Regions from separate parts of the Caldalkalibacillus horti genome, predicted to be linked through region 3. Evidence: riboswitches for the same ligand, from Rfam matches in the RefSeq annotation. Region 3 holds a riboswitch; each other region holds the start of a gene.
The links. Region 3 has a riboswitch for cobalamin ahead of J2S11_RS20485 (ribonucleoside-diphosphate reductase subunit alpha). Riboswitches for the same ligand answer to the same signal wherever they lie in the genome.
Positions count from the first base shown of each region.

Region 1: it holds a riboswitch for cobalamin, as region 3 does, so the genes downstream of both, J2S11_RS11660 (S-layer homology domain-containing protein) here and J2S11_RS20485 (ribonucleoside-diphosphate reductase subunit alpha) in region 3, are expected to answer to the same signal.
Region 2: it holds a riboswitch for cobalamin, as region 3 does, so the genes downstream of both, metE (5-methyltetrahydropteroyltriglutamate--homocysteine S-methyltransferase) here and J2S11_RS20485 (ribonucleoside-diphosphate reductase subunit alpha) in region 3, are expected to answer to the same signal.

Region 1 covers NZ_JAUSTY010000009.1:8,446-16,661, forward strand. Annotated here, with positions in the region: gene J2S11_RS11650 (sensor histidine kinase) at 1-1,286, shown strand, start outside; gene J2S11_RS11655 (response regulator) at 1,267-2,361, shown strand; cobalamin riboswitch at 2,602-2,791, shown strand; gene J2S11_RS11660 (S-layer homology domain-containing protein) at 2,960-8,216, shown strand, end outside.
Region 2 covers NZ_JAUSTY010000021.1:5,735-13,950, reverse strand. Annotated here, with positions in the region: gene J2S11_RS18640 (NADPH-dependent FMN reductase) at 124-651, opposite strand; gene J2S11_RS18635 (N-acetylmuramoyl-L-alanine amidase family protein) at 931-2,535, opposite strand; gene J2S11_RS18630 (DUF896 domain-containing protein) at 2,901-3,134, opposite strand; gene yneA (cell division suppressor protein YneA) at 3,246-3,536, opposite strand; gene lexA (transcriptional repressor LexA) at 3,745-4,374, shown strand; gene J2S11_RS18615 (DUF3221 domain-containing protein) at 4,572-4,997, opposite strand; cobalamin riboswitch at 5,156-5,346, shown strand; gene metE (5-methyltetrahydropteroyltriglutamate--homocysteine S-methyltransferase) at 5,500-7,788, shown strand; gene J2S11_RS18605 (acyl-CoA thioesterase) at 7,809-8,216, shown strand, end outside.
Region 3 covers NZ_JAUSTY010000026.1:12-8,227, forward strand. Annotated here, with positions in the region: gene J2S11_RS20485 (ribonucleoside-diphosphate reductase subunit alpha) at 373-2,628, opposite strand; cobalamin riboswitch at 2,837-3,018, opposite strand; gene J2S11_RS20490 (hypothetical protein) at 3,346-3,483, shown strand; gene J2S11_RS20495 (TetR/AcrR family transcriptional regulator) at 3,566-4,087, shown strand; gene J2S11_RS20500 (MFS transporter) at 4,217-5,353, shown strand; gene yunB (sporulation protein YunB) at 5,397-6,110, shown strand; gene J2S11_RS20510 (ABC transporter ATP-binding protein) at 6,210-7,322, shown strand; gene J2S11_RS20515 (ABC transporter permease) at 7,319-8,092, shown strand.

The DNA of each region.
Region 1 (8,216 bases), on a different contig from region 3:
TCTTTATTATGTATTTACGAAAGGCAAGGCCGGAGGTGCGTAAACCAGGCATCATCGTCATTTTACTCGCATCAATATCAGCCGTTATAGAAGTGGTTAAATTGGTTTTTCCGGATTTATCGCAATGGTTGCTCCCAATTTCTGTTTATTGTGGTGTATTGGGCATTATTATGCTATGGATTATCTACAAAAATAAAATATTTACCATCGTGCCAATGGCAAGGGATTTTATCGTTGATACCATCCGAGAAGGAGTTTTAACTGTCGATCAAAAAGGAACGATCATTGACTGCAATATCTTTATACAGCCGTTGTTCGAAGAAAAAAACAGCAAATCAATAATCGGAAAAGACGTGTCTGAATTCCTAAAAGATTGGCCTGAGTGGTTGGATGCGTGCAACAGTATGGTAGAGAAGTCGATAGAAGTAAAGAAAGAAATGGATGGTGAAGAGAAATATTTCATGGTTAAAGTGTATCCACTTTATTCCAAAGGCTTCCGATTACTCGGAACGGTCTCGATATTATTTGATATAACAGAAAAGCAACAACGATTAGAAGAAATTGCACATCTTAATTTTATGAAAGATCAGTTGTTTACCCTTGTTTCCCACGACATCCGCGAACCGATTGCTCTTCAGGTGAATTTGATAGAAATGCTAGAAGAAGAAAAGCAAATGTTCTCGTCGGAAACAGCTGAGCTGCTTGATTTTTTAAGTACACAAATTCGTTCGACATATATGACGGTTGGCAATGTGCTTGAATGGTTTCGCAATCAAAAAAATGACGTGTCGCTTAACCCTGAATCGTTGGCCTTAGTCGATCTTATTTATGAAGCTTATCGTATACTATCTATTAAAAGTAAGGCGAAAGATATTGACATCGCAATTAAAGTTGACGAAGCTATAATTGTATATGTCGATCGAGAAGCGATTGTCATGGTAATTCGCAATATACTTTCCAATGCGATTAAATTTTCTAACCGGGGGGCAATGGTTGAGGTTGTAGCCGAAAAGTATCATGAAGGAAAAATCGTGATTACCATACGCGATCAAGGTATTGGCATGTCTAAAAAGTTATTAGGACAATTATTTACCGAAAGACAAGTCATCTCTACGATCGGAACCGAGGGGGAACGCGGGACAGGATTAGGTCTACAAGTCAGTTGCCAATTTGCGAAGATGAGTGGCGGAGATTTATGGATTGACAGCGTATTAGGGAAAGGCAGTGCCGTCTATCTTTCGTTGAGAGAAGGTGAAAAAGTTGAAGGTGATCATCATCGACGATGAACAAGCGATGCTCGCAATTATGCAAAGAATGTTAAGAAGAATAGAAAATATAGAAATAATCGGTGGATTTCAAAGTGTAAAAGACGCCCTTCTATTCACGCAAAATACAGTGGTCGATATAGCATTTGTTGATATTATGATTGCAGACGAAAGTGGATTAGAGCTTGCTCGACAATTGCGCGCTGGTCAAAAAAATATGGAAATTGTATTTGTGACTTCTCATCGAGAATATGCGGTTGATGCTTTTGATACGTATCCGCTTGATTATATGGTTAAGCCAGTATCGCAAAAAAGATTGATACAAACCATTGAAAGGGCAAGAGAGAAAAATAATAAGCCGCCTAAAGAGATGGATGTCAACCGATTAGTAGTGAAAGCATTAGGCGGTTTAGAGGTTAGTAGTGTGGATGCGGGCAAAGTGAAGTTCATTTCAAAAAAGAGTCAAGAATTATTTGCATTTTTACTTCTTGGGCGAGGTCGAGCGGTTTCAAGGGATAGAGTTATTGACGAAGTTTTTCCAGAAATGCCATTAGAGAATGCGGTGGGATACCTTAATACGGCAGTTTACCAGTTGCGTAAGGCATTGCAATCACATGGTTTAAAATCAATAGTCCGTACTTTCGACGAACAGTTTATGTTAGAAATGACTCATATAGATGCGGACTTTATTTCATTCGAATCCTATGTTTACCGTGTGAAAGAATGGAATGAATTTACGGTTAAAGAAGCGCTCGAATGGGAAAAAAGCTTTACTGGCGACTTGTATGAAAACAAATTTTATACGTGGTCCGTTCCAGAACAAGAAGGACTCGCGATACGCTATCACGATTTTGCTATAAGGCTAGTTCGCTGGCTTCTTACAAATAATCAAGTAACCCAATCCATATTAATTGCTAGAAAGATCGTTTCGCGTAATGAATTGGACGAGGAAGCAAACGTGTTTTTAATGAAAGCTTACCGTGCAGCAAAGGATTATCAATCTTTCCGAAGTCATTACGAGCATTTTATAAAAGTATATCAAAAAGAGATGGGAAGTCTTCCCGCCATTGGAAAGGAGAGCTTTTTCGAAAAATAGATGATTTGGGAATACGATTGTTGAAAAAAACGGACAGTATCATTCCAAATGGAATCCAGTTGAAGGATTTTTCAAGTTGACTGTCTCATCCATTTAATTGTTTTGAATCGATCAAAGACTTATAAAGCTTGACGTTCCATGTGGTTAAGCATAAGATGAAGTTATCATATTAATACCAGTCATTTCATAGTGTTTTAACTTACATAGATACCTCACACCTTTGTATGATTGACTGTCAATTTCATATACTCAGTAAATGGTGCTGTTATTAAACAACAGCTTGGAAGATCAGTGTAAATCTGACGCGGTCCCGCCACTGTAACGCAGAGCAGGCTAACGAGATACGCCACTGTATCGTTTGGATACGGGAAGGTAGGTTAGTCTTGCGATGAAGCGAAGCCAGGAGACATGCCATTTATTTAGTCTATAATTCCACGAGGATGGAAGGAGAGATGTTTAGCTGTGTCTTTATTTGGGCATGGCATGTCCAGATGTCAAACACCTTTTCTGATTTCCAGTAAAAGGTGTTTTTGTATGGGGTGAACCAATCGAATTTGGGAGAGGTGTGAGCTTTTTGAATAACAGGGGAAATCGGTTTTTGGCTTTGTGGTTGTCTATATTGATGCTTTTTTCATTAGTTAGTCCGACATTGGCAATGGCCGCAGAAGACGTAACGGAGCTTAGTTCTGGGGAAAACTATGTGACAGTATCGGTTGAAAAGTTTACTTTGGGACAGGGCTACATCATAGAGCCGGTTCGTGTGCCCTTTGAAGTAGGAGATAATGCAGCAGAGGTTATTATAGGACTGTTAGGAGAAGATCGGTCCCATTATAGAGGCAGTTTTGAGAACGGCTTCTATCTGGCAAGTGTTTACGACCACGATCCTGGTGCCCTTCAGATTCCTTCCTATATTTTGGATGCAATTGGGGGAGAAGATCGGATAGGCGACAGAGCGGATGCTAGTTGGCTAGAGGAATTTGATTACACTTCCGATTCAGGGTGGATGTATGCAGTAAACGATCGCTTCCCGAATGTAGGGGCTGCTGAACTGCGGGTTGAAACAGGCGATGTGATTCGCTGGCAATTCACGGTGTATGGGCTTGGGGCAGACTTAGGCAGTACCTATGATGGTTCAGAGGTTCTTATTAACCCTGCCAATAAGGATGCGTTAACGGCAAAAGTAGCAGAGATCAACAGTGCTCCTGATAAATGGGAGATTCTTGCCGATTCAGCAGTTCAATTAGCATATGACAACGCGTATCAAGTTCTCACGAACATGGAAAGTAGTCAAGAGCTGGTGGATGCCGCTTTAACATCTTTAATCGTAGCACTGGATACCACTGAAGAAGATGACGTTAGTGAAGTGAACACGGGACATTTGGAGAGGGCTATCGAAGAGGCCGAAGTAAATCAGAATTCGGTACAGGTTAGTATAGACGGATCGGATGTCAACACAACGGACTACTGGGTCATTCAGGAAGAACTTGATGCTTTGGTCGACGTCATTGTGTCGGCTCAGCAGCTAATTGCCGACCTGAGCGCGACGCAGGAAGAGGTGAATGCCAAAGTATTGGCTCTTGACCAGGCTCAGCATGCTTTTGAACAAGCGAAGAAACCCGGTTTATTCGAGGAAAACACTCAGCCTGAACATAATGTCACATTTACCGTGGCACCCAAAACCGTAACTTTAGAGGTATATAAGCCGGATGGACAACAGGTAGATATTGGAGCAGGGGAAGAGGACATTTATAAAATTTATACGGCTTATTTGCCTGTAGGCGAATATCGATACAGAGGTATTGATCCGGAGGGGCTCAGTGTTGGCGGCGGCGTTTTAACGGTAACGGATGAATCGAATCAGGCCTTTGAGCTCCGTCAACTCAACCTTAAAGCGAGTAATGCAGGCTGGAATGTTGATGAGGATTATTCCGTCAAGATCGGCCAGAACAGTCCAAACGATACCTCTTTAACGTTGGGCCAAAAGACGTCTGCCGGGCAATATCCCGTATTGGTTATAGCGGGCAATACGTACTTCTATTCTTTTGAACCAAGCGAAGGACGCATCGCAGAAGGCTTTACGACATTAAGCAGCAGTGTCACTGTCACCATAGCTGCCTCTGCACAATCAGTTTCTGGAGCGATTCCGTTAGCACGTGAGATAACTTTTACGGTGCCGGAGGAAGCGACGCTTTTTCTCGGTCGGAAAACAAAACATTTTGTGGCCTTTGAAGAAATTAAGCCAATAGAAACTACAAGTAGTAATGGTTTAACTATCTATCGCTTTAAAATGGTAAACAATCAGGAATACAATTACCGCGTGAGTCAGAAAGGGAAGCTAACAAACGCTGGCTCGTTTAGAGCGAATGAGGCGAATGAGTCTCTTGAGGTTACGGCGGAACAATTAAGTGTTCTTTCACCGCAATCGATTTTGAATCGCGGAACGTACTTGGAAGGCAATATTTATTTAAATATCAACGAACAGAATCATTTGAAGCTGGCGGGGCCAGGCGATGAATTTCATTTGTTGACTTTGCGCAGCTGGCAAGCACTAATAGAAGGAGTGGGCAACTATTTCTTCGAGCCGGATTTCCATTATGAGATTATTTCAGGTCAAGACGTGATCGACATAACCGAAGGGGAACCAGGCAGCTATTCAATGATTCAAGCATTAAATGAAGGAACTGCCATCGTCAAAGTCTCTTATGATGCTATAAAGGTGAATGGGTCACATTATATTACAGATGATAATAATGCCTTCAGTGCGGTATGGCCGGAGAATGTAGGCTTGTTTGTTGTTACGGTAGGACAAGAAGAGACGGGGATTGCCACCGGCATTGAGAGCAATAAGGAACGTAATCAAAAGGCTAACGAAGGCAGAACGGGTAATAACCTCATGAACCTTCAAAATGGCTCATTTGATGCGGATATCGATAGTGTTTACTTCCTGGATACGGAGCCTGGAGCAGTATTTACGTTTACTCCGTCCACAGGCAGTAACGTGAGCGTGCTCCAGCCAGAGATCGACCATGCGGCCGGTACGCTCTTGTATGGAGATGGGACGTTCTCGCAGGAAAACGTGACCTCCAATGAGGGCGGTTCGTTCAGCGTTCTGCTAAAGGAAGGCCGCAACATCGTCAAGGTCGAGAAGGAAGGTTTGGCCGAGTACCAGGTCATGACCGCAAGACCACTGAAAGTGGCAATCACTAACGTGACGAGCCAGGATGATGAAATTCGTGCTGGAGATGAAGTTACAGTTTTATTGGAAGGCTTGTCGTTTCCAGCTAATAAGCTAGCGGGCATTTACAATTTTACTGGACAATTAAGATTCACGTCGGGACCGGAACAGGAGCCGGTATTTGGCCTTGCCAGACAATATAACATTACGACCCAGGCCAACAGTTTAACTTTGCAAATTCCCGAAGATGTAGAAGAAAGCTATCTGCTGCAGGATGGGCATATTCGAGTAGGCTCTTTCGGCAGTCCGATTGGCGACCACCGGAATATTGATCCCTTGCAAGGGGCGAACCCTAACTTTACCGCATTAGGCAGAGAAGGATACTACAGTATTTTTCCTGAAATCGTGATTGAAATTGCCGATGACGATGAGGGCCAGCAGGAAGAAGCGGATAAGGCTTCTTTGCGTCAGGCGATCAAACATGCTCAGGATGAATTAGAATCGGTCATGGTGAGTGCGGATGGAACTGATCTTTATCCAAGCTTTTATTGGGTGACAGAAGAAAGGTATAACCAATTCGTTCGTGGTATTGAATCAGCCCAAGAGCTCATTGCGGACGAACATGCCACGCAAGGCACAGTGGATGCCAAGGTATTAGCGCTTAATCAAGCGACGGCTTCATTCCGTGATGCTAAGCGTCCCGGTTTGAAAGAAAAAACGTCCGATGTCACGGAGCAACTGAACAAGCACTTGGCCTATTTAGTGGATTCCGTGAGTAACCCCACTTTTGGCACTGCTGGTGGGGAATGGACGATTCTTTCTCTTGCACGCGCCAATTATAATGTGCCGGACGGCTATTACGAAACGTACTACAACAACGTTGTTCATGAAGTGCAAAGATTAATGCCTGCGACTACTAATAAGCCGGAAGGCATATTGGATCGCAACCGAGGAACCGAGCATTCGCGCCTTATACTAGGTCTTACCGCGATTGGGCAAGACATTCACGATGTAGCGGGATATGACATCCGTGCGGCACTAGCCGATTTTGATTATGTGACCCGGCAGGGGATAAACGGACCGATTTTTGCCCTAATTGCGCTGGATAGCCATCAATATGATATCCCCGTCAAGGATGGCGTTGCGAATCCAACCACTCGTGAGAAGATGATTGACTATATTTTAGCTAGAGAAGCTCCAACAACAGGGGGATGGTCTCTATCTGGACCAGCCGATCCAGATATAACCTCCATGGCGCTTCAAGCTTTAGCACCTTATTATGACAAAAATGATAGAGTTAAAGCGGCCGTGGACCGTGCGATTGCTTGGCTAACCTCTGCTCAGAATGAATATGGCGGTTACGCAAGCTGGGGCGTAGAAAATGTCCAGAGCGTTGCTCAAGTTATTGTGGCCCTGACGAGTCTGGGTATTGATCCACATACGGATGAGCGGTTTATCAAGAATGGTCATTCAGCAATTGACAATTTGCTGACCTATGCAGTGCCAAACGGCGGATTTGTTCATCCCAAGGGTGGAAGAGTAGATTGGATGGCGACGGACCAGGGTACCTATGCGCTGGTCGCTTACAACCGTTTTGTTAAAGGTCAAAACAGCTTGTATGATATGACCGATGTAGACATTGTTGAAGAGGAGCCGAGTGAAGGTATTTCACTTCCCGACGACGGGCAGATCGAAATCCCAAGGGATGGTAAAGACTACACCGTACGTGTACAAGAATCAGACCGTGAAAAAGAAGTGAGTATTCAATTACCTGAGAACACACAGGCTAGGACATTTCTTGATCTGCCCGCAAATACGGATTTACCGAATCTTTCGATAGTGAGAGGCAGCAACACTGTTGAGTTCCCTAAGGGAATTCGAATGAATGGTGAGTCCAACAAAGTTCTGGAGCTGCTCACGTCCAAAAATCTAAACGATGCGTCGCTTAAGAATCAGTTGGTCGGTTTAATTGATTCGGATCGGGAGCTTGATGAAGTCTACTCATTCTTCACCATGGGTGGAGAACAGCCGGTTCAATTTAACGGATTTGTCACGCTGACCTTCAAGGGGATGAAAGGCAACGAAGCTGCATTCATAGAGAACGGCCAGATTTCAGCTATTCAAAAGTTTGCTAATGAAGAAGATGGATTAGCAAGCGGCAAAAATGAGTTTGCGTATGAGGATGGAAATGACCTCATTGTGAAAACAAGTCATTTCACAGACTTTGCCGTTTTCTCCACGAAAGAGAAAGAGAATCAAGGTGGCGGAACGCCTCCTGGCAATGGCGGCGGTGGAGGAGTGACTCCTCCTCAGTTAACAGCTCAATTATCGGTTGACAAGTTCACAATAAATAAAGGCTATGTCTTGTCTCCAACAACGGTTGAATTTTCACCGGGTGAAACAGTCTGGGATGTTTTCAAACGTGAGATGGATCGTCAAGGTATTGCTTATCAATACTCTTATTATGATAGATATAACAGTGTGTATGTTGAATCTATCGATGGTGATGGTGAGTTTGACCATGGTAGCGGTAGTGGCTGGATGTATAATGTCAATGGCGTTTACCCGAATTACGGGGCCAGTCAATACAATCTGACTCAGGGTGATCGCATCCAATGGCGCTATACGACGAATTTAGGCGTTGACTTGGGTCAAAAACTGCCAGGTGGAGCAGGGGATC
Region 2 (8,216 bases), on a different contig from region 3:
ATTCTTTTAAGAGTAAATCTATTTTAACAGCTACCGTTTGCTGGCGCTACTTTAGCGCTCAAAAGCCTCTTTTACATAATCATGGCTATTACTTCAAATATTTCCTCAGTGGTGCAGACCTTTTCAATTGTTTTGAAGCGTTATGCCTGCAACCAATTCCTTGAGAGATTGTACGACTTCATCATTGGCGTACTCTCCATCCTCAGTAAGTTTATTATTTGCACCAGAAATTAAAAGAGTGTGTTCTACACTAGCCTCAAGCATACTTAAATTTAATAGTAATGCTTGATGAGCATGTTCTCCTCCGCCTGATGCAGTAATAACGGCAACAGGCTTTTGGTATAGTGTGGCTGAAGAAACTAGCCATTCTAGTGCATTTTTTAACACACCAGGTACTCCTTTAATATATTCTGGTGTACAAATAATTACACCATCTGCTCTGTCTAATAAGGCTCTATAAACTTGAACCTCCGCAGGAGCTTCTTCGTTATCTAATTCTGGATTAAAATGTGGGAGCTTTTGAAGACCATCGTAAATGATATATTCAATCTCCTCCGATATATATCTCCTGAGACTGTTCAGTGATTTTTTAGTTGATGATTGATCACGAATACTACCCGATAGACCGACAATAACTTTGTTTGTTCCCATTTTTACCACCTACTTTATAAAAGTTACCATACTCCCTCATTATTACGCTTGTTCTTCAACTATAACCTATTAAACTTACTTTTTACCACTACATACGTTTTTAGACTTTAATTAGTAGAATCAGCGTAGTTCGCACTCACACATTACTTTGCCCAATAAAAGAGAATTAGCAACAGAAAATGGAGGTTTTACCTCACTTCTGTGCTAATTCTCTTGAGAAAAGTTGGTTTATAAGCAGGATTCAATTTGCTTCTAAAACCAAAAAGTATTCACTTCAGCTTACTTTCCAAACTCATACTCCCTTACAGCATCATACAATGCCTTTGCTACTTTATCTTGGAAGGCTGGATCCTTTAGTAGCTTCTCCTCTTGAGGATTGCTAATAAAAGCAATTTCAATTAAAGCAGCGGGCATTTTCGAATTTCTCAGTACACTAAAGTTTGCTTCCTTCAGGCCACGATCTCTTAGCCCCGTAGCCTTTACTAAATGTTTGTGAACAATACTACCAAACGTACGATCCGCGTTTACATGAACAAAAGTTTCTGTTCCATGAGCTGAAGAGCTAGTCGCTGCGTTAGCATGAATAGAAAGGAACATATCTGCTCCTGCTTTGTTTGCTAAGTCTGTACGCTCTGTTAAGCTTAAAAAGACGTCTGTTTTACGCGTAGCTTGTACATCGATATCTTGATCTGCCTCCAGTAAAGCGAACAATTTATTAGAGACGGCAAGAACAACATCCTTTTCTCTAGTATTTGCTCCACCTGCACCAGGGTCGTGGGCTCCATGACCTGGGTCAAGATATATTAAAGGCTTTTTATGAGTCAACGTAAACTCAAGTGTGTCGCCAACCTTTTGGATATCTACATTAGCTCTCTTATTTAAATCGAACACTAAGCGAATGGTCATTGGTGAAGAACTGAACTGTGAAATACGTACTTGATCTACCACATCATGAGCAAGTGGTAGTGTACCCGTCGTTTTTAATGCCTCACCGATTTGTGTAAATGGAATATCTACTACCAAACGATTCGGGTCTGCTAAAAAGAAATAATCAAGGCTGGACCGATCTAAGCCCGGCGCTGTAATGATGTACTTCCCGTTCTCTAACGAAATATCAGATAGCTCAAGATATGAAACTTCCTTAGTCACTTCAATATGGTCTTGATGAGAGGATGTCACCTCTGCTCCTAGTAACGTCTCGATGTGATTTCTGTTTGCCATCGCTATATCATCAACCATCTGAATTTCACTTGCTGCTATTTGATTTGATACCGTTCCTTGGTTTCCTGATGGACTTGCGTACGAGAATATATACTGTCCATTTTGTTGCCTAACACCTACGTTTAATCTCTTAGCCATTTCTACGATTGGAACATATACGCTATTATTAAGCTGGACCGGACGATATACTCCTGTAAAAGCTTGTCCATTAATAGAAAGCGTCATCGGTTTTGAAATCACAACCGTCTTTTCTTTGGCTTGCCAACCGACATCTAATCCAAGAAATTCACTAACAAATCGTACAGGAACCATTGTACGGGATTTGGACATGTATGGATGAGTATCAATTTGATGAGCTTGTCCATTCACCGTAACCGTTCTTGAGTTAAGGTTTAAATGGATCGTTGCTTGATCTCGTTTAATCTCTACCTGTAAAGCTGACTTATTCCAATTAACCTGAGCTCCCATAGCTTCTGCTACAAAACGAATTGGGACAAACGTACGGTTGTCCTTTAATTCTGGAGGAACATCAGGGCTTTGCTGCTTTCCTTCAACGATTAATTTAATCGCCTGATTTGCGCTTACACCTACCTCAGAATATGTACCTACTACTAATAGTGAGGCAAGTAAAAAAAAGAAAAAAAGACTGGCCTTTTTCTTCATGCTGTTCCCCTCTCCATACATTAATTCCAATATGTTGACTATTGTGACATGGCTTTATGATTGATCGGGTTCCTAAACTCTTGATGTACCAGCCTCCCTCCATTTTATTATTTGAAATAACTTGAAAAAACCTTTATTATTAAAGATTTTATACCTATTTTGACGAACTGTGTCTGAAAAAGTTGTCCAAAAAAATGTGAACATTTCCCCCTATCTTTCTAAGCCCTAAGTATAAAAGGAAAGTTGGTGCTAAAATTTTTTTCGTTAATTGGTCAGGGACAATCCGAGCCTCTTTAGACATACAAATAAAAACAAAAAAAGCCAGTTTTTGATAACTGACTTCCTTTAAAGGTCAACCTATTTATTTAATGCTTCTTGCGCTTTGCTTGCTCATTCTTTAGCTTCTGTGGGGTTACATCGTCCCCATTCGGATCTACGATCGTTACATTCATTAGGTCTGACTTTAAAGAGGAACGTAACGTCTTAAGATATTCCGCTCGCAGCTCCTTCTGCTCCTCTTTCTCTGCATTAGTCAAACCTGATTCTTTATCCTTTTTGGCAAGCTCATTAATCCGTTGAATCTTCTCCGTTGAAAGCAAAACAATCCCTCACAATACGAAATATAGTTCAGTTCATGTATCCGTATTATAGCATGTTTCGTTCAGCTTGGGCAAAATATGCTCACTGCTTTCCACTTAGGGAAGCATACATCACTTATAGCCAATCATTATCGCTAATTCTTGACCAGGGTAAATCACAACCGAATCCAGTCCATTCAGCTTTTGGATTAGCCTAACATACTCTTGTACCGATAGTCCCATACTCTTGTGGTGCTCAGTAGCAATCTTCCAAAGAGTATCACCATGCTCAATAATGACAGACGACTCTTCAGCATCCCCCGCAGTAGCTAGAACAGAAGTCATGGTATAGAAAACAATAAACAAGATGATAACAAACACGATCACATAAGAATAATCCTTTAACAATTTAAGCATTGACATTTCCTTCACCTCATCATATATAGTGGTCTTTCATTAAAATTGTTCACCTGGAGTCAAACATTTGTTTCCAAAACGTTTGTTCGTTTTTATTATAAACAGAACAGATATTCTCGTCAACTATTTTTTCGAACTTATGTTTGTTCTTATTTTTGTTCTGTGTTATAATGCTTATAAGTAGAATTTGGTAATTAATATTGAGGTGATTGGAATGAAAACATTATCGAACCGACAACGTGCCATCCTAGAATTTATTAAAAGCGAAGTAAAAGACAAAGGATATCCACCTTCAGTAAGAGAAATTGGTGAAGCCGTAGGACTAGCTTCTAGCTCCACTGTACACGGGCATTTAGCACGTTTAGAGAAGAAAGGCTTAATACGCCGAGATCCAACTAAGCCAAGAGCCATTGAAATCCTTGATGATGAGTTTATCCGTAGCGAGGAAATTCAAAGCACACCGTTTGTTCGCGTCCCTGTTATAGGTAAAGTTACAGCTGGACAACCTATCACCGCTATTGAGAACGTGGATGAATATTTCCCTCTTCCAGAGCGCTTTGCACATGATTCCGAGCACATCTACATGCTTTCCGTACAAGGTGACAGTATGATTGAAGCAGGTATCTATGATAGAGATTATGTCATTGTGAAGCAGCAGAACGTAGCGAATAACGGAGATATTGTCGTAGCCATGACGGATGAAGGAGAAGCTACAATTAAACGCTTCTTTAAAGAAAAGGATTACTTCAGACTACAGCCTGAAAATTCATCTCTTGAACCTATCATTCTTCGAGACGTATCCATTCTTGGAAAAGTAGTAGGAGTATTTCGCACCCTACATTAATACTTGAGTTAGATTATTATGCTAGCTATGTTACATGAACTAGATATTACTTCGAGCATATTTAAAGCCCGTTACTCCAACTTGTGGAGTACGGGCTTTTCTTGTTGTTTATTGTTCAATCTAAGTGGTTGTGATTTCATCCTAAAATCACAACATATTATTACAACATATCTTACATTTTAAAGTACACTTTTTCCTTAGTCTACAATCTGAACAGCAATGGCCCTGCCTTGCATCGGATACGACTCAGCCAAGGTACCCGTATGATAAACTCTAACCATCTGCCCTTTAATAAGTCTATCCTTGGTTATCTCATTCCCCTCCTTGTCGTAAAATGTAACAGCTTCATCAAAAGAAAAACTAATCGCTTCTTTTCCCTGCCATTCGGATTGAGGAATATCTGCATGTTCGATACCTTGAATAACTAAGATAGAATTTCCGCCCTCGGCAATTGAATAAATCATTCCCTCAAAGTAAGGTGTATCATCTAAAGAGCCCCCCTCGCCTGTCGACATGCCATCCGTTCCACATCCAGCTAAAAGAACTATTGTTAGACCTAGAAGTAATAGATAATATAATGGCTTTGACTCTACCTTCATTTTTGTTGTTATTTTCTTCGTCACTCTAATCCACCCCATCTCAAGTTTCTTGTACTCTATTATAGACGTAATAAATCCTTAAAATGTTTAACTAATTCATAATCTTGACATAACTTAGTAGAAGTGATACCCTCCTCTTAACTATGAACGCTTTGTCATGGCGTTTTGGTGAAGGAAGAACATTTGAATAAGTGGAAACAGGTTCCTTGATTGAATCAAGGATTAAAAGGGAAGCCCGGTGCAATTCCGGTACGGTCCCGCCACTGTGAAGGATGAGTTAGCTCAAGGTAAGCCACTGATCACCTATGATTGGGAAGGCGTGAGCTAATGTTGAATCTTAAGTCAGGAGACCTGCCTGTTTCGACAGCACTGTTTTTAACCTACGGGAGATAGGGAGGTGTTAGGACTCGATTAATAAGCATGGGTAATCTATACCCTTATTCTTTGGTGTCTCTAACTATCTTTATGAACGTTGGAGATGCCTTTTTTGTGCCTTTTTAGTTAATAATGGAATGGAGATGAAGCGATGAAATGCAGTAACCTTGGATATCCGCGTATTGGAGAGAATCGCGAGTGGAAAAAAACATTAGAGACATTTTGGGCTGGAAAGCTAACAGAAGAAGAATTTTATGAGCAAACAACACAGCTTCGATTACACCATCTTCAAAAGCAAAAGGAAAAAGGGATTGACATCATTCCAGTAAACGACTTTACGTTCTATGATCATATGCTAGATATGGCCGTTATGTTCGGTCTTGTCCCTAAGCGCTTTTCTTATTCGGGTGGACGTGTTCCTCTATCCACTTACTTTGCTATGGCCAGGGGAGAGCAAAACGCTGTAGCCTGCGAAATGACAAAGTGGTTTAATACAAACTACCATTACATCGTTCCAGAGCTTGACGACGTTACCCCACACCTAACCGAGAACAAGCCACTGACAGCGTATAAAGAAGCTAAAGAGAAGCTTGGCATTAAAAGTAAGCCAGTACTTATTGGTCCATATACATTTGTAAAATTATCTAAAGGCTATGAGAAAAAGGATCTAGCACAAACCATTCTATCCTTTCTCCCTCTCTATGAGCAAATTGTAAAAGAGCTACAGAAAGAAGGAGTTGAATGGGTTCAAATCGATGAGCCAGCTCTAGTTACTGCTTGTACAAAGTCAGAAAAAGAGCTTCTTTTCAGCATCTTTGAAAGACTTCATACAGCCGCACCACAGCTTAACATTATGCTACAAACCTACTTTGATTCCATCGTGCCTGAGTCAGATTGGCTGAACCTGCCTGTACAAGGAATAGGGTTAGATTTTGTACACGGTGTAGAACAGAACCTTACGCAGTTACACATCTCTGGCTTTCCAGAAGACAAAGTCCTGGCTGTCGGTCTCATTGATGGAAGAAATGTTTGGCGCACTACTTTGTCTAAGAAATGGGAGCTGATTGAAGAGCTTTTACAGATTGTAGAAGCAGATCGAATTTGGCTCCAGCCATCCTGTAGCCTGCTACATGTTCCTGTAAGCGCCCAAAAGGAATCTCATTTAGCCTATGAAATTAGAAGTGCACTAGCGTTCGCTGATGAAAAACTAGATGAAATCGTCCTGCTGAGCAAACGACACACACTAGGGGCAGAAGCAACGAAAAAGGAATTTACAGAGCATGAAGAAGCCCAGCAGCTATTACTCCATTCCCCCACTAGAGCTCGTACAAAGGTGCATGAAGCCGTTCAGAGCATACAGGAGGATCATATCGGGAGACATAGCTCGTTCAACGAACGAAAAGAAATTCAACAGAAAACTTGGGACCTTCCTCTTCTTCCAACAACAACAATAGGTAGCTTCCCTCAATCAGCTGAGGTGCGCCAGGCACGCCAGAAGTTCAGAAAATTTGAGTGGTCCGAGAAGCAATACGAAGAGTATATCGAAGATAAAATAAAGGAATGGATTAACATTCAAGAAGATATAGGGCTTGACGTACTCGTTCACGGAGAGTTTGAGCGTACAGATATGGTTGAGTTTTTTGGTGAAAAGCTAGGTGGCTTTGTCTTTACTAAATATGGCTGGGTACAGTCCTATGGTTCGCGTTGTGTGAGACCACCCATTGTCTACGCTGATGTTGAATTCCTTGAGCCTATGACCGTTAAAGAAAGTGTATTTGCTAAGTCACTAACTCAGAAACCAGTTAAAGGAATGCTAACGGGACCTGTCACCATCCTGAATTGGTCATTTATTCGCGACGATATTTCAAGAAAGCAGGTTGCCTACCAAATTGCCCTTGCCTTGCAGCAGGAAGTAAAAGCACTTGAGGATGCAGGAATTAACATGATCCAGGTGGATGAACCCGCCTTGCGTGAAGGATTGCCTTTGAAGAAGGCAGATTGGAATGAGTATCTGAGCTGGGCTGTTACAGCGTTTCGCTTAACCACTTCCTCCGTGGCAGACAGCACGCAAATTCATACCCATATGTGCTATTGTGAATTCCATGATTTCATTCATGTGATTAGTGAGCTTGATGCCGATGTTATCTCTATTGAAACGTCTCGAAGCCATGGAGAGCTTATCGCTGCCTTTGAACAAAATATCTATGACAAAGGAATTGGTCTAGGAGTCTATGACATCCACAGCCCCCGTATTCCTGAAGTAGATGAAATGTCCAAAATGATTCAACGAGCATTGGACGTCTTAAACCCTTCACAATTCTGGATCAACCCTGATTGTGGGCTAAAAACTAGAGGAGTAGATGAAACCATTCCATCCTTGAAAAATATGGTTGTAGCAACACAAGCTGTTCGACAGCAGCTACTTCAACAGAAATCCTAGTTAGACAATGGAGGATGAACATGACTCTTAAAGCAAAGCCCGTACATGAATCTAGGACTCTTTTAACAGATCTTATTTTTCCTCCAGACACCAATCATCATCATACCGTATTTGGCGGAAAGGTCATGGCCTATGTCGATAAAATTGCCTGCATTGCCGCTATGAGGCATTGCCGTAAGCCGGTCGTTACCGTTTCTAGTGATTCCTTTGATTTCCTAGCACCCATTAAAACGGGTGAGGCAATCAATTTAGAAGCCTATGTGACCTGGACACATCGCACCTCTATGGAAATATATATTAAGGTAGAAGCTGAGAATCTATTAACAGGTGAAAAGAGAGTTACTTCTAGAGCGTATCTAACCATGATTGCTTTGGACGAAGAAGGTAAGCCAACAGCAGTCCCACAGGTTATTCCTGAAACAGAAGAG
Region 3 (8,216 bases):
ACTCATTTGTGACACCCTCTCCGTCTTCTTTCTTTTATTATCTACGTGTCTTTTATGAGTGTCCACTTTTTATTCTAACTGCATTTTGACCCTTAGAGCGACATTTTACCTGATTTAATCTCCTAACGGACTTTTTCGACCCTTAGAATGAAAAATACGTTGATTTTGATTCGATTTACACGCTAAGGGTCCATTTTGTCCGTTAGAATCTTTAAAGGTCAAAAAAACACTTCTAAGGTGCATTTTTGTCCGTTAGAGGAAGCCATAGATCATGAAGAACATAGAAACAAAAGAAAAGCTTACACTGGAGTCTCTTTAGGTTGTTTGAGGATGTACCATGCTCAAGCTTGTCTTATCCCCTTTGTTAAGGTATTAACTATGGCAGCTTTCACATTCCTCAATCACTGCACTGGACGTAGAACGAACGTAATATGTCGTTTTCAGCTCAGATTTCCAAGCTAATAGATGCAGATCTAATAAATCCTTCGCTTTAATATTGTTTTGTACATATAAATTGAAGGAAACAGATTGATCAATATGGCGCTGACGCACTCCATTTTGACGAATGCTCCATTTTTGATCAATCACATACGCTGTTTTGTAGTACCAGTTCGTCTTCGCATTTAAATCAGGTGCTGTTACAGGAATCTTATAATCCTTCTTTTCCTCCGAATATTCTTTGCGGAAGATCGGATCAATACTAGCTGTAGAGCCTGCAATAATAGAGGTAGAAGAGTTTGGTGCAACAGCCATGAGATAACCATTACGTACACCATGCTCCTTCACATCCTGCTGAAGAACCTGCCAGTCAGGAGAATGATAGCCTCTTTGCTCAAAATACGCTCCTGTTTCCCAATCAGATCCTTCAAATGCCGGATAAGGAGATTTCTCCTTTGCTAACGTCATGCTTGCTTTTATCGTTAAATATGAGATTTTCTCATACACTTCATCACAATATTCAAGGGAGCGTTCACTTTCCCAAGTAATCCCTTGTAACGCTAGTAGATGGTGCCAGCCAAACGTACCTAGGCCAATTCCACGATACTTTTCATTCGTAATCTGAGCTTGGTGCACCGGAATATTATTTAAATCAATAACGTTATCTAGCATACGCACCTGAATAGGGATCAGGCGCTCAAGCACATCATCACCAACAGCACTTGCTAAGGAAATGGAGGAAAGATTACATACCACAAAATCTCCTGGTTCCTTCACTGTAATAATCTTACCATCCTCGGTTTTCTCTTCAATGACAGTCGTTTGGCTCATGTTCTGCATAATTTCCGTACACAGGTTACTGCAATAAATCATTCCAGCGTGCTTATTTGGGTTAGCACGATTTGCCGCATCACGATAGAACATGTAAGGTGTTCCCGTCTCTAATTGAGAGATCATGACCGATTTAAAGATATCAATAGCGGGTACCGTTGTTTTAGAAAGAGTAGGGTGTGCTACACACTCCTGGTATTTCTCCCTAAACGAGCCACTGCCTTGTTTTTCATCGTAAAAATCCTCTAGAGAATAGCCCATCACCTTACGAATTTCGTGTGGGTCAAAGAGATACCAATCCTCTCTGTTTTCTACAGCTTCCATAAACACATCCGGTATAGAGACACCTGTAAATAAATCATGGGTACGGAAACGCTCATCCCCATTGTTAAGGCGCGCGTCTAGGAACGGGAAGATATCTTTATGCCACACATCTAAATAGACAGCAATAGCACCCTGTCTTTGACCTAATTGATCAACACTGACAGCCGTATTGTTGAGCTGCTTCATCCAAGGAATAACACCAGAGGATATCCCTTTAAAGCCTTTGATATCACTACCTCTAGCTCTAATCTTTCCTAAGTAGACTCCGATTCCCCCGCCACCCTTGGACAGGTTAGCGATATCTGTATTGGAATCATAGATCCCTCTTAAACTATCATCTACTGTATCAATAAAGCAGCTAGAGAGCTGACCGTAGCTTTTACCGGCGTTAGCTAGGGTCGGTGTAGCCACTGTCATGTAAAGATTACTTAATGCCCAATACGCTTCTTTAACCAACTCAAGGCGCTTCTCTTTCTTTTCTTTTAACATAAGGGTCATGGCAATAATCATGAAACGTTCCTGAGGTAACTCGTACACCTCTTTTTGATAACCCTTCGCTAGATAACGATCTGCCAGGGTCAACAAGCCAATGTATGTAAATTTATGATCGTGATCAGGGGTAATTTCCTGCTCTAGTATTCCTATTTCTTCCTTAGTATAGCTTGTTAGAATCTGATCGTTGTAAATACCTAGGTCTGTTAGCTCCTTAATTAACAGATACAAAGAGCCGTACTTTTTGTCAGCCTCAATGCCACGAGTCGTACTAGCAGAATGATAGAGCTTATCTAAATAAATGCTCGCTGCAAAGTATGTCCAATCAGGCTCGGAAGCTGTAATGCGTTCAAGTGCAGAAAGGACTAGTAAACTAGTGACCTTATCTAATGTAGGTTCCTCCATATATTCGTAGGTAAGCTTAACCTTCTCTTTGTATTCATCCAATGGTAGTGAATACGGCTTGGCCTGTTCCTCCATATACTGTTCAAGACTAGTAAAATCTGTCGTAATATCTGTGTATCTTACTTTTGTTTGTAGCATGATTTCTCCTCCTATGCACATTAGAAAAACTTGGCTTAGCGCCAAGTCATGGCGAAAGCCTTAGATTTTCTTATACTATCTACCTTTAAACTTATAAATTTTGATAGTAAAATAAAAAGCTCATCTCAGAAGATGAGCACATAGAATGAAGGCAGACCACACGTCAATTAGTCCTTTTTCATTCTATCTTCTCAGCTCCCGAAGAAGACAGTCTGTAACTATAAAGGCAGGTCTCCTGACTTATGCTTCTCCTTACTTTAAGCCCTTCCCGTGAGAGTCACAGTGGATGTGCTTATTTCATCAGCATGTACAGTTGCGGGTACAGTTTTGGCTTTGAACCAAATTCCCTTTTTAAGTCGATGAATCGACACCTTTATAGCAAAAATATACTAAATATTGAATTCTCAATTGAGAACAACACTAAATATTGATTTCGTAACTAGAATTATAAACTCAACATCTCTGTTTGGCAACATGATTTTTTTACCCCCAAAAGCTAAATCTTACTCCAATGCACATGAGACAAGGACTCACCAAGATAAAAAAATTTTCTTTTGAAAAAAAGAGTTTTTTATTTCATTCTTTAAATCCCTGTATTTGTTAATTGTGTAGAATGAAGGGTTGTTTATAATAAATTAAAATAGGATAATTGAATGAAGAGGATCATACCTCTTATTAGCGTAAACGTAAGTGTTCTACTAGAGGGGAGAGAAAGAGATGGGCTTACTTTTAATCTTAATCGGATTTTTAGGAGTGTTTATATTGAGTAATCAGTATACGATGGTTAAAAACCAACGTAGGGAGATTGAGCTTTTAGAGGAGATTGCTGATAAATTAAATAGAATAAGAGAATAGGATATAACAAGGTTATCGGTTGTCACTTCATAACTACTATGATATTAATAGAGTGATCGTTCTATACAAAGGTGGAAATAGTATGAGTAAAAAAAAGGAAGATTTATTGCAACATTCGGAAAGGCTATTTTATGAATATGGCTTTCATGCGATAGGACTGAAAAGGGTTGTAAATGAAGCCAATGTAGCTCTTATGACACTGTATAACCACTTTGCGTCCAAGGAAGAGTTGGTTTTAGCTGTATTAAAAAGGAGAGGGGAGAGATATTTCAAGTTATTACAGTCCTCTATCCAAAATTATTCCTCAGCAAGTGCGGCTGAATTAGCAGAGGGACATCTAGCATGGATTCGGCAGCATAGCTCGAAAGGATGTATGTTTTTACGCGCTAAAGAGGAATTTGCTTCGAGCGAAGAGTATGAGATTGTGGAATATGTAAATCAACATAAGCAAGCCTTAATATCTTATTTTGAAGAGCTTGGTTTTCAGCAGAAACAAGCGATTCAACTCGCTTTATTATTCGAAGGAGCTACAGCTTTAGCGGAAGTCCTAGATGCTGAACAGGTTAGTGAGCAGCTCCGTCATTTAGTTAAAGGAATTTCGTAAGCATTATGCTTACTTTTTTTAAAACAAAATATAATGATCGTTCTATCTAAAGTTAATGATAATAGAAAAGGGATCAGACAATAGTTCTCATTCAAAAGTACACGTACTAAAGAATTGGAGGAAAAACGGATGTGGAAACTGGTATTCCTTGGTGTAGCCATGATTGCTGTAACATATGCATTGGCCCGGCTCAGCTTCGGATTATTTTTACCTGATATAGCAGAATCACTTCGTTTAACAGCAGGTGAAGCAGGAATGATTGGATCAACAGCATATATTGCATACACGTTTGCTTTGCTAACATCTTCTTTCCTCATCCAACGATGGGGGACGAAAAAGGTCGTACAATGCTCTGGTTTAAGTGCCCTTCTAGGATTAATAGGAATAGCTCTTGCTCAAGATGTCTATACAATGGTTTTGTGTAGCTTTATAGGGGGAGTAGGGAGTGGTTGGGCATCCCCTGCTCTTAGTCAGGTAGCTTCCATCTCTTTAAAGGATAACGAAAAGGATAAAGCTAATACGTGGATAAATAGTGGAACGAGCTTTGGTCTCATTCTGACGGGGCCGATTGCGCTAGCTTTATCGGAATACTGGCGTCTAGCCTACCTATTTTTTGCTGTAATCGCACTTTTCGTTCTCATTTGGAGCTCTAAAAGTATTCCAAGCTATAAGCTAAAGCTTCATGAAGGGGAAGCTAAACAACCAATAGTAGGCTCACTTGTGAAAGCAAAAAATTTACTGCTGGCTTCTTTACTGGCAGGAGGTGTTTCTTCCGTATATTGGACATTTTCAAGAAGCTATATAAATGTAATGTACGAGATGAGTGCCAATGATAGTGTCATCTTTTGGATTATAATGGGGATCGCTGGAATAGGTGGTGCTATGGCTGGTCGCGTCATTCATAAAATTGGGCTGGCTTATGCGTATCGTCTTATTCTTGGGATCATGCTGTTTTCTATTAGCTCAATTACAATACCTACAATGGTAACTGTTTATGTATCTGGTCTGTTGTTTGGAGTTTCATTTATTTTTTTGACAGGCTTGTTTATTGTATGGGGCACACGCTTATTTCCTTCCTCGCCTGCAATGGGAGTGAGTTTGGCTTTCTTAGCCCTTGGAGCTGGTCAATCGGTTGGGTCTTTTGCCGCGGGGTTACTTATAGAAGCGACCTCTTATCTATTTTGTTTTTTGTTTGTGCCGTTAATCGGTCTGGTTGGTCTACTTATTCCTGTAAACAAAAAAGTTTGTCAGGCTTATACCATGTAGACGAGCCCTGCTGCATACGTATTAATGTAGGAGGGGATGTTCGATGTCGAAGGGGTTTAGACCAGCAACCCAGCGTTCCTTTTTAAAGAAGAGGCATATATTCCTTATCGTACTAGTGATTATACTAATCATTTCCATTCAAGGCTTTCTTTTTGTTGAACGAAATTTAGAGCCCGCTTTAAAAAACATAGCGGCAACACATGTTAAGCAAATTGCTACCCTAACGATAAGTGATGCAATAAGCCATAAGCTTAGTCAGGATATCGGATCTAATGAAGTCGTTATCTTTGAAAAGGATGAGGATGGTAAAATCATACTGATTACATTTGATCAAGCCAAACAGGCAGAAATCGTTTCAACGGTTATTGATCGAGCGAACGAGGAGCTTAGAGAGCTTTCAAACAGTCCAATTCGAATTCCACTAGGGCAAGCGTTAAACAGTAATATTTTGGCCCAGCTTGGTCCACTTGTGCCCATTACACTTGTACCCATGGGAGCAGCTAAAGCAGATATTTCTATTGAGATGGAGGAGGCAGGGATTAACGTCGTTTCCATTACCGTCTATTTAAAAATTCAAGCAGATGTCCGCATCGTCATTCCGTTTTCCTCTGACGAAGCAGTGGTTTCAACCTCCTTACCAATTGACTTCATTGTGCTGCCAGGCGAAGTGCCTAATGTTTATGTAAAAAATTCGGATGGATCAGTCACCCCTGTACCTTTAGCCATCCCAACTGATGATTTAGTGGATACACCCTAAATTTGAATGTGTATGTGCTATGCTCCTCTGGTCATGAGCTTGCAAGGTGCTACAGTTATACATTTTAAATTTCGACATCATCGTTAAACAAAATAAAATATGTATAGAGTATTGGAATGCTTAGTAGCTGTAGGTGGAGATTCAAAATCTCTGCCTTTTCCCCATGCTCTAGCTACGTCTGCTTTACAGCATTGTGGGAATTATGATAAAAGAGAGGGAGGATTAGCGAATCCAATTATACCAAATAACAAAAAGTTTCAAATACAGAAGAGAGGTCTTGCTGTGGATCAGAATACGGTATTGTCTGTCACTCAGTTGGATAAAAGGATAGGTAAGCATACGATTCTAAAGGATATATCTTTTGAGCTGCAACAGGGTGAGATTGTTGGTTTGTTAGGTCCAAATGGATCTGGTAAAACCACGCTGATGAAGTGTGTGGTAGGGTTACTGAAGGCTACCAAAGGTCACATTGAGGTTAACGGATATGATTTACATAAAAAATTCGAGCAGGCCATGGCTCATATTGGTGCGATTATCGAGAACCCAGAGTTTTATGAATATATGACAGGATATGATAATCTCCTACATTATAAGAGAATGAATGAAGACGTTTCTGAAGAACGGCTAGATGAAGTGATAGATTTATTAGAAATGGAGGATTACATAGAAGATAAGGTGTCTACGTATTCCTTGGGAATGAAGCAGCGTTTGGGTCTAGGACAAGCCATCCTGCATCGTCCTTCTATTCTCCTTTTAGATGAGCCAACCAATGGCCTAGATCCTTCGGGAATTAAAGATCTGAGGAATCATTTGAAGCATTTAGCTAGACATGATGGGGTATCCGTTGTTATCTCCAGCCATGTGTTAGCCGAAATTGAGCTTATTTGTGATCGTGTCATTGTTATTCATGATGGGGCATTAGTTGAAAGTGGGCGATTAGATGATTTTAGAACAGATACAGCTGAGGGCGATGTTGTGACCTTCAGACTGTCGAGCCTGGACCGCGCAGAACAGATTGTAAAGAATCAATCTGAATGGGGAACTCTATTAGAATTGACTAGTGATGGGCTTTCTGTTCGGGCAAATTACCAAGGAGTAGCCGAACTAAACCGACGATTTGTCCAAGAGGATATTCACGTTTATGCGATTGAGTGGACCAAGGTATCCCTTGAGGATGCATTTTTCAAAAAGCTGAGAGGTAAACAGCCATGAACCAAATAGCTGAGCTTATTCATAATGAGAATGTGAAGATTTATAAAAAATCTAGGACATGGATTCTTCTAGGTTTGTTAATTATCGCTAATAGTATGGTAGGATTATTCCTAAAAATGCTGTTTGGTGGTACTGATTATATGTTTTGGGATTTTGTAGAGAACGGTACACAGCTCTTGGTCCTAATTATCTTCATCGGTATTATCCAAGGTGGAGATATCGTTTCAAGTGAATTTCATAACGGAACGATTAAGATGCTCCTTATTCGACCCGTGAGTAGAGCTAAAATCCTTGTAGCCAAATATCTCTCACTATGTCTATTCCTTGTAGTATTTGTTTGTGCTCACATCATCATTACAGGACTTGTGGGCTTACTTTTCTTTTCACCTACATCCAATGCTGTAGTAAATGATCCCTTTTTCATCATTAGCATGTTAGGGTCTTACGTGTTTGGGACAATTGAAATATTCATTATTAGCACCTTAGCATTCACATTTTCTGCCGTTTCCAGAAATAGTCTATTTTCTATATTAGGACCTATTTTTATCTATTTAGTATCTAACACCCTTCTAACCTTGCTAAGCTATTCAAATGTTCAAGAAGGTAAATATATCCTATTTGCTCATACAGATCTATCTCAGCATATGTATGGGCAACCGATGTTTGAAGGGGTGACTTTACTCTTTTCATTAGGCATGATCGCCCTTCATATGGTACTGTTTTTTGCCGTCTCCTACCTCGTTTTTACGAAAAAGGATGTCCACGTGTAATTGTGAACTTTCCGTTAAAAAGGTTGCTTTTTATAGAGAAACATAATAGGGTTACTTCATGGGTTTTTAAAAAATTCATGAGAGAGACTATCATAATTTAGAAGTTTGAAGCGAAAATAATACA